3 regions of the Mycoplana sp. MJR14 genome follow, and region 1 is predicted to be linked to each of the others. Evidence: predicted binding sites of a transcription regulator. Region 1 holds the regulator's gene; each other region holds the start of a gene.
What was found. The regulator PhoB, encoded in region 1, activates phosphate uptake and scavenging genes when phosphate is short. The targets are predictions, from matches to a motif close to TGTCATNNANCTGTCAT.
Positions count from the first base shown of each region.

Region 2: the regulator PhoB is predicted to act here: its motif matches at 829-845, upstream of P0086_RS21180 (UDP-2,3-diacylglucosamine diphosphatase).
Region 3: the regulator PhoB is predicted to act here: its motif matches at 1,040-1,056, upstream of P0086_RS11795 (DUF2794 domain-containing protein).

Region 1 is NZ_JARGEO010000001.1:681,842-684,106, forward strand. Features, by position in the region: gene P0086_RS03365 (GcrA family cell cycle regulator) at 379-897, shown strand; gene phoB (phosphate regulon transcriptional regulator PhoB) at 985-1,668, opposite strand; gene phoU (phosphate signaling complex protein PhoU) at 1,758-2,265, opposite strand, start outside.
Region 2 is NZ_JARGEO010000011.1:81,522-83,786, reverse strand. Features, by position in the region: gene P0086_RS21185 (NADP-dependent malic enzyme) at 1-735, opposite strand, end outside; gene P0086_RS21180 (UDP-2,3-diacylglucosamine diphosphatase) at 1,100-1,942, shown strand; gene P0086_RS21175 (MFS transporter) at 2,090-2,265, shown strand, end outside.
Region 3 is NZ_JARGEO010000004.1:264,372-266,636, forward strand. Features, by position in the region: gene P0086_RS11790 (glycosyltransferase family 92 protein) at 1-605, shown strand, start outside; gene P0086_RS11795 (DUF2794 domain-containing protein) at 624-1,019, opposite strand; gene P0086_RS11800 (DUF1223 domain-containing protein) at 1,632-2,265, opposite strand, start outside.

The sequences.
Region 1 (2,265 bases):
TTTCCCGTCAGGAAAAATCGAAAATGCCGCCCTATGGCGGCGGCCGCACTATCGGCATTTCAAGGATTAATGTCAACAAACGGCGGGGCGATGAAATCCGCCTTAATATGCCGTTACGTGAGGATTCCGATCGCTCAGGGAAGTGTCGCAAGTGAGTCACACCCGGCGAGCAAGTTGGGGAAAACCGGAAAATCGATTCGGGCGGATTCCGGCGACTCTTGTCACAGAGTCCCCCTGTCGGTAGGTTAAAACTCAATTGCTAGACTGCATGCGGCGGAACTAGTCACCAACAGTATCAGAGCATTTCGTGCTGCGGAGAAATCCGGGCAGCGCCGATGGATTCTCGGCAACGAACGCTGAAACGAGGAGACGACGGAGATGAACTGGACGGACGAGAGGGTCGAGAAGCTGAAAAAGCTTTGGTCCGAAGGACTGAGCGCCAGCCAGATCGCGGCACAGCTCGGCGGCGTCAGCCGCAATGCGGTCATCGGCAAGGTCCACCGTCTCGCCCTGCCCGGCCGGGCCAAGGCCGGCGGGACCCCGACCGCGGCCCGCGCCAAGCGCCCGGCCACCGCCCCGCGCCCGACGAACTTCGCCCCCCGCGTTGCGACCCGCACCGTCGCCCGCCCGGTCGGCGCCGTCGTCGCCAAGGAAGAGGTCGCGTTCGAGTATGACGAAGAGCCGGTCACGCGGATCGTCGCCAACGTCGTCGTGCCGATGTCGCGCCGGCTGGAGCTGACGCAGCTGACCGAGCGCACCTGCAAGTGGCCGAACGGCGACCCGCTGAAGGACGATTTCCACTTCTGCGGCAACGAATCGCCCGACAACTCGCCCTACTGCACCTACCACCAGCGCCTGGCCTACCAGCCCTCGGCGGAACGCCGGCGCGCGCGCTGAGGCGCCGTGCGGCGACAATGACGCATCCAAGAAAAACGGGCCCCGACGGGGCCCGTTTTTCGTTTCGGTATCGGTGTCCGGCCTGTCTCAGGCTTCCAGAGAATAGCCCGCGCCGCGTACGGTGCGGATGACGTCGCTCATGTTGGAGAAGTTCAGCGCCTTGCGCAGGCGGCCGACATGGACGTCGACGGTGCGCTCGTCGACATAGATGTCGTGGCCCCAGACGCCGTCCAAGAGCTGCGAGCGCGAGAAGACGCGCCCGGGGGAGGACATCAGGAACTCCAGCAGGCGGAATTCCGTCGGCCCCAGCCGCACCTCGCGCGAACGGCGGTGGACGCGATGGGTCTCGCGGTCCAGCTCGATGTCGCCGCATTTCAAAAGCGTCGAGACCACCTCGGGGCGGGCCCGGCGCAGCATCGCCTTGACCCGTGCCATCAGCTCCGGCGTCGAGAAGGGTTTCACCACATAGTCGTCGGCGCCGGTGGCGAGACCGCGGACGCGCTCGCTTTCCTCGCCGCGCGCCGTCAGCATGATGATCGGCAGGCGCTCGGTCTCGGAGCGCTGGCGCAGGCGCCGGCACAGCTCGATGCCGGAGACGCCGGGCAGCATCCAGTCGAGGATCAAGAGATCGGGCTGGCGCTCCTGCAGGCGGATCTCCGCCTCGTCGCCCCGCAGGATCGTGTCCACCTCGAAACCCTCGGCCTCAAGGTTGTAGCGCAGGAGGACGCTGAGCGCCTCCTCGTCCTCGACCACGGTAATCTTGGGAACCATTCCTTCTTTGCTCCTGATCCGCGCACAGCATCGTCAGTCGTCCCGGACGATCCTGCGACACCGCGTTGGTTAGTGCGTTTCGGCTCTCGTCATTCCTCGACGGCACCCACCGAGGTGGTGTGGTCGTCCTTCGGACGCTCGCCCTCGGGCTGCGAACCGGTCGCCATGTAGAAGATCGTCTCGGCGATGTTGGTCGCGTGGTCGCCGATCCGCTCGATGTTCTTGGCGCAGAAGAGCAGGTGCGTGCAGGGCGTGATGTTGCGCGGATCCTCCATCATGTAGGTCAGGAGTTCGCGGAAGAGCGAGGTGTAGATCGCATCGATCTCGTCGTCGCGCTCGCGGATCTCCTTGGCCTTCTCGATGTTGCGCGAGGCATAGACGTCGAGAACTTCCTTCAGCTGCATCAGCGCCAGTTCGGCCAGGTGCTCGAGGCCGCGGGCGAGGTTGCGCGGGATGCTGGAGCCCTGCACGGCGATCACCCGCTTGGCGGTGTTCTTGCCGAGGTCGCCGACGCGTTCGAGGTCGGCGGCGATGCGGATCGCGCCCATGATCTCGCGCAGGTCCGCCGCCATCGGCTGGCGCTTGGCGATGGTGACG
Region 2 (2,265 bases), on a different contig from region 1:
CAGCACCTCGCGGCCCTTGTAGACGAGGCCTTCGATGTCGTGGACCCAGATGTTTTCGACCCGGGCGCCGAGGGTGACGAGCAGGTTGAGGCAGGCAAGGGCCGCGGCGCCGGCGCCGGAGGCGACGATCTTCGCCTTCGCGATGTCCTTGCCGGCGAGCTCCAGGCCATTGAGGATGGCGGCTGCGACGATGATCGCGGTGCCGTGCTGGTCGTCGTGAAAGACGGGGATATCCATCTTCTCGCGCAGCTGGCGCTCGACCTCGAAGCATTCCGGCGCCTTGATGTCCTCGAGGTTGACGCCGCCGAAGGTCGGCTCCAGCGCCGAGACGACGTTGACCATTTCGCCCACGGTTGCCGCGTCGATCTCGATGTCGAACACGTCGATGCCGGCGAATTTCTTGAACAGCACCGCCTTGCCTTCCATGACGGGCTTGGAGGCGAGGGGGCCGATATTGCCGAGGCCGAGGACGGCGGTGCCGTTGGAGATGACGGCGACGAGATTGGCGCGGGCCGTATAATCGGCGGCCGTTTCCGGATTGTCGCGGATGGCGAGGCAGGGGGCGGCGACGCCCGGCGAATAGGCAAGCGCCAGGTCGCGCTGGTTGCCGAGCGGCTTGGTCGGCTGGATCTCCAGCTTGCCGGGGCGGGGGTGGCGGTGGAAGAACAGGGCCTGCTGGTCGATGTCGCCGCTCGGAGGCGTGGGTTTCGCTTTCGGTTTGTCGCCAGTCGTCATTGTTTTCCTGCCCGATTCCAATCGATGTGCGGCCCTTCTGGCACGGATGGGGCGCGCCGTGAAGTTTGCCGATGCGGTAGTATCAACCCGCCCTGACATCGACCTGTCGCCTGGGCCGTCCGCCGGTGGCCGACTGAGGCCATGGCGGACCGGTCGCTATCAGTGCAGGTTGGTATAAAGCCCCTATCGGCGGCGCATGCAACCGTCAAATGCCGGGGGCGACCGGATCCGCCCGGGACGGCGCGGCCCGGCGGCCGCCGGGCGATTGTAAACAGGCCCTGTCATTCCCCTGATACACGAGTCTGGTTTTGAGCTAGCGCGAAAGGCCAGCGCAACCCAAGCCCGACCGCCGGAGTAGACGATCATGAACGCCCACGCCCCAGAGCCGAACGTCCGGCGCGTCCGGACCTTGTTCCTGTCGGACGTGCACCTCGGCTCCAAGGCCGCCAAGGCGGACTTCCTGCTCGACTTCCTGCGCTGCCACGAGGCGGCGACGATCATCCTGGTCGGCGACATCGTCGACGGCTGGCGGCTGAAGCGGAGCTGGTACTGGCCGCAGAGCTGCAACGACGTCGTGCAGAAGCTGCTCAGGAAGGCGCGCAAGGGTGCGCGGATCATCTACGTGCCCGGCAACCACGACGAATTCCTGCGCGATTTCCCCGGCGTGCACTTCGGCGGCATCGAGGTCGCCCAGCAGCTCGTCCATGAAGCCGCGGACGGCAAGAAGTACCTGGTGCTGCATGGCGACGAATTCGACGTGGTGGTGCGCAACGCCCGCCTGCTCGCCTATCTCGGCGACTGGGCCTATGACGCGGCGATCGCCATCAACGTCGCGCTGGCGGCGGTGCGGCGGCGGCTGGGCCTGCCCTACTGGTCGTTCTCGGCCTGGGCGAAGCTGCAGGTCAAGCATGCGGTCAATTTCATCGGCGCCTTCCAGCAGGTCGTCGCCGAGGAGGCGCGCAAGCACGGGGCGGACGGGGTGATCTGCGGCCATATCCATCACGCCGTGATCGAGGACATCGGCGGCATCCGCTACATCAACACCGGCGACTGGGTCGAGAGCTGCACCGCGGTGATCGAGCACTGGGACGGGACCATGGAGCTCGTGACCTGGCAGTCGCCCGCCGCACGCCCCGCTCCGATCGCGGTGCTGCCGCGCAGCCAGGGTGTTCCGGCCGTCGGTCGCAAGGCGTCGAAGGCCGCCTGAGCCGAGGTCCCGGCCGCGCGCTTCACGGCGCGGGACAGCCACCATGAAAACGTGAAGCGGCGGCGCCGGACTACCCTCAATTGGCGGATTGGCGTACGTGCCTCGGCGTGCTAGTCGTGGTGCGTCCCTCTGTTCAGGTTTCCCGATATGAACGCGCCTTACGGCATGGTCGCGAGCGGCGCTGCGCCGCGCTTCTTCGTCCTGCGTACCGCCATCGTCTTCTGCGCGCCGATGCTCGTCAACGGCATCGCACTGCCCTTCTTCCCGATCTGGCTGAACTCGCTATCGATGAGCGACTGGGAGATCGGCGTGGTGCTGGCCGT
Region 3 (2,265 bases), on a different contig from region 1:
TCCGTGTCGTGAACTGGCCCTTCCGGTTCGGCCCGCGCGTCTGGCGTCGGCGCGATGCAAGCGGCAACGAGCGGCGGATCAGTTCGAAGTTCTGCCAGGCCGGCGCCCTGCAGCACGCCCGGTTCCGGTTCCTGCAGAAGGCGAGGAGCGTGCTCAGCTGCGACATCGACGAACTGGTGCTGCCGTCGCGCGCGGGCGGATCTGTCTTCAGGGCGGCGGAAACGTCGCTGTTCGGCGCCGTTCATTTCCGCGGCCGGTGGATCGGCGACGCCGGCGCCGGGCGCGGCGAGCAGGTCCCGCGCCATGCCGATTTCGCCCGATACGATGCGAGCGACAAGGCCGGCTGCCCGCTGAAATGGGCCGTCGTTCCATGGCGCTGCACGCGGGCGATGACGTGGTCGGCGCATCGGGTGAAGGGGCTGGAGAACTACTTCACCCGTTCCAGCCGCTTCGCCTACGGCCATTTCAGCGAGATCACCACGAACTGGAAATACAACAGGACGGCGCGGAAGGCACCGTCGGATGCCGCGCGCTACCGGGTGGACGAGGCGCTCCTGCGCGCGATGCAGACGGCCGGTCTCCAGGGCACGTTCCAGCCGGCGTGAGTTCGGCGGAAACGGACGTCAGGTTTCGACCAGTTTCAGGACCTTGTCGAAAACCTTCAGCACCTGCTGCAGCTCGCGTCCCCGCTTGAGGATCATGCCGTGGGTGTTGACGACGCTGTAGGCGCCCTGTTTCGACGCCAGCTTCGGGTTCTTCTCGACCCGGAACAGCGGCATCTCGCCGGAGCGTTTGAAGATCGAGAACACCGCCTTCTCATGGGTATGGTCGATCGCATAGTCGCGCCATTCTCCCTCGCCGACCATACGGCCGTAGATCCGGAGGATGCAGTCGAGTTCCTTGCGATGGAAGGTGACCGGAAGCGGGTCTTTGCGGTTGCGGTATTCCCTCAGGTCGACGACGACACCCGACCCTTGGGATACCGCTTCTCCCGGCGACAAATCCGGTTGATCAGTCATCAGTTCTCCGCACTTCGACAATGACGGTTGGATGACAGTGTGCCTCACCTGAACGGAATTGCAAGCGCCGGAGGCAGGCCCGGGGCGCCGAATATGCCTGGCAAGCCCGCAAACGCACGGAAAACAGGCAGGGAATTCCATCGCGCCGCTGCGCCTGATTTGCGGGCATTCGGATCGAAACGAGGGCCGTCGCGGATGAAAAAAACCGCGCCTGCGGCCGGATTTCCACAGGCCGGATCGCCGATCGCAGTGTGCCCTTCCCGGGCAAATGCCTGAAAATCCGGACAAAACCGTTTCGATCCGGGACGCCGTTAACCAGTACGGCACGGCAAAATGCGTCCTTGCCCCAATTCAGACAAATCCGCGCCCAATTTTTCTAGGAAAGTCATCACGCTGCCCTGCAGCCGGACCGCTTTGCATGTGCGGGAAATCGGTCGGCCACAGGGGTATGCGTCGAAGCTCATCCTGTATTCCGTTGCCGGAAGCTTCGTCAAGGTCCGGCCCGGCGTGTCTTCGAACCCTCAAGCCCCAGCCCCTCGAAGAGCCCGGTCCGGACCCCCCCCCCCCCAACCTTCACCATCAGCCTTGGAAGTCAGTCAGCCCGGTCGGGCGCTATTGCCGACGCGCCGTCTGCGGCAGTGTCGATCTGACGACGGTCGCGCCGAGAATCGCACCCGGCGTGTCGGCGGTCTTCATCCGTTGCACGAGGATGGCGCAGCCGCCCGTGCCTTTCTGATTGAGGATGCTGGCCGGCAGGACGAGGGTCGTCTCGGCCCCTTCCCACATGCCGATCGTCTCCATGTCGCGCACCGCATGCCAATAGGTCACCCGCCGGCCGCGGTTCTCGCCCTCCATGATGTCCACATCCTGCTGGTCGTCGAAGTAGGCGGCAAACACGTTGGCCTTGCCGTGGCCGTTGCCGATCCGGATGCGGATCTCGTCCTGGACGACCTCTGCCGACACGTCGACCGAGAGGCCGCGCCCCTGCGCGCCGAGCGCTTCGACCTGGCTGCGGATCTGTCCCAGTTCGCCGCCGTTGACATGCGCGCGGCCGTTGATCACGGCCTGGGGGGTGTAGACGCTGCCGCGCCCGAACATGCGGGCATAGTCGTACTGGCGCTCGGTGTTTTCCTTGGTGGAGAGCGTGTCCGTCCAACCGAGGTAGTTCCAGTAGTCGACATGATAGGCGAGCGCCACCACCCGGCCTTCGCGAATCAGCGTTTCCAGCGCCTTGTCCGCCTTCGGG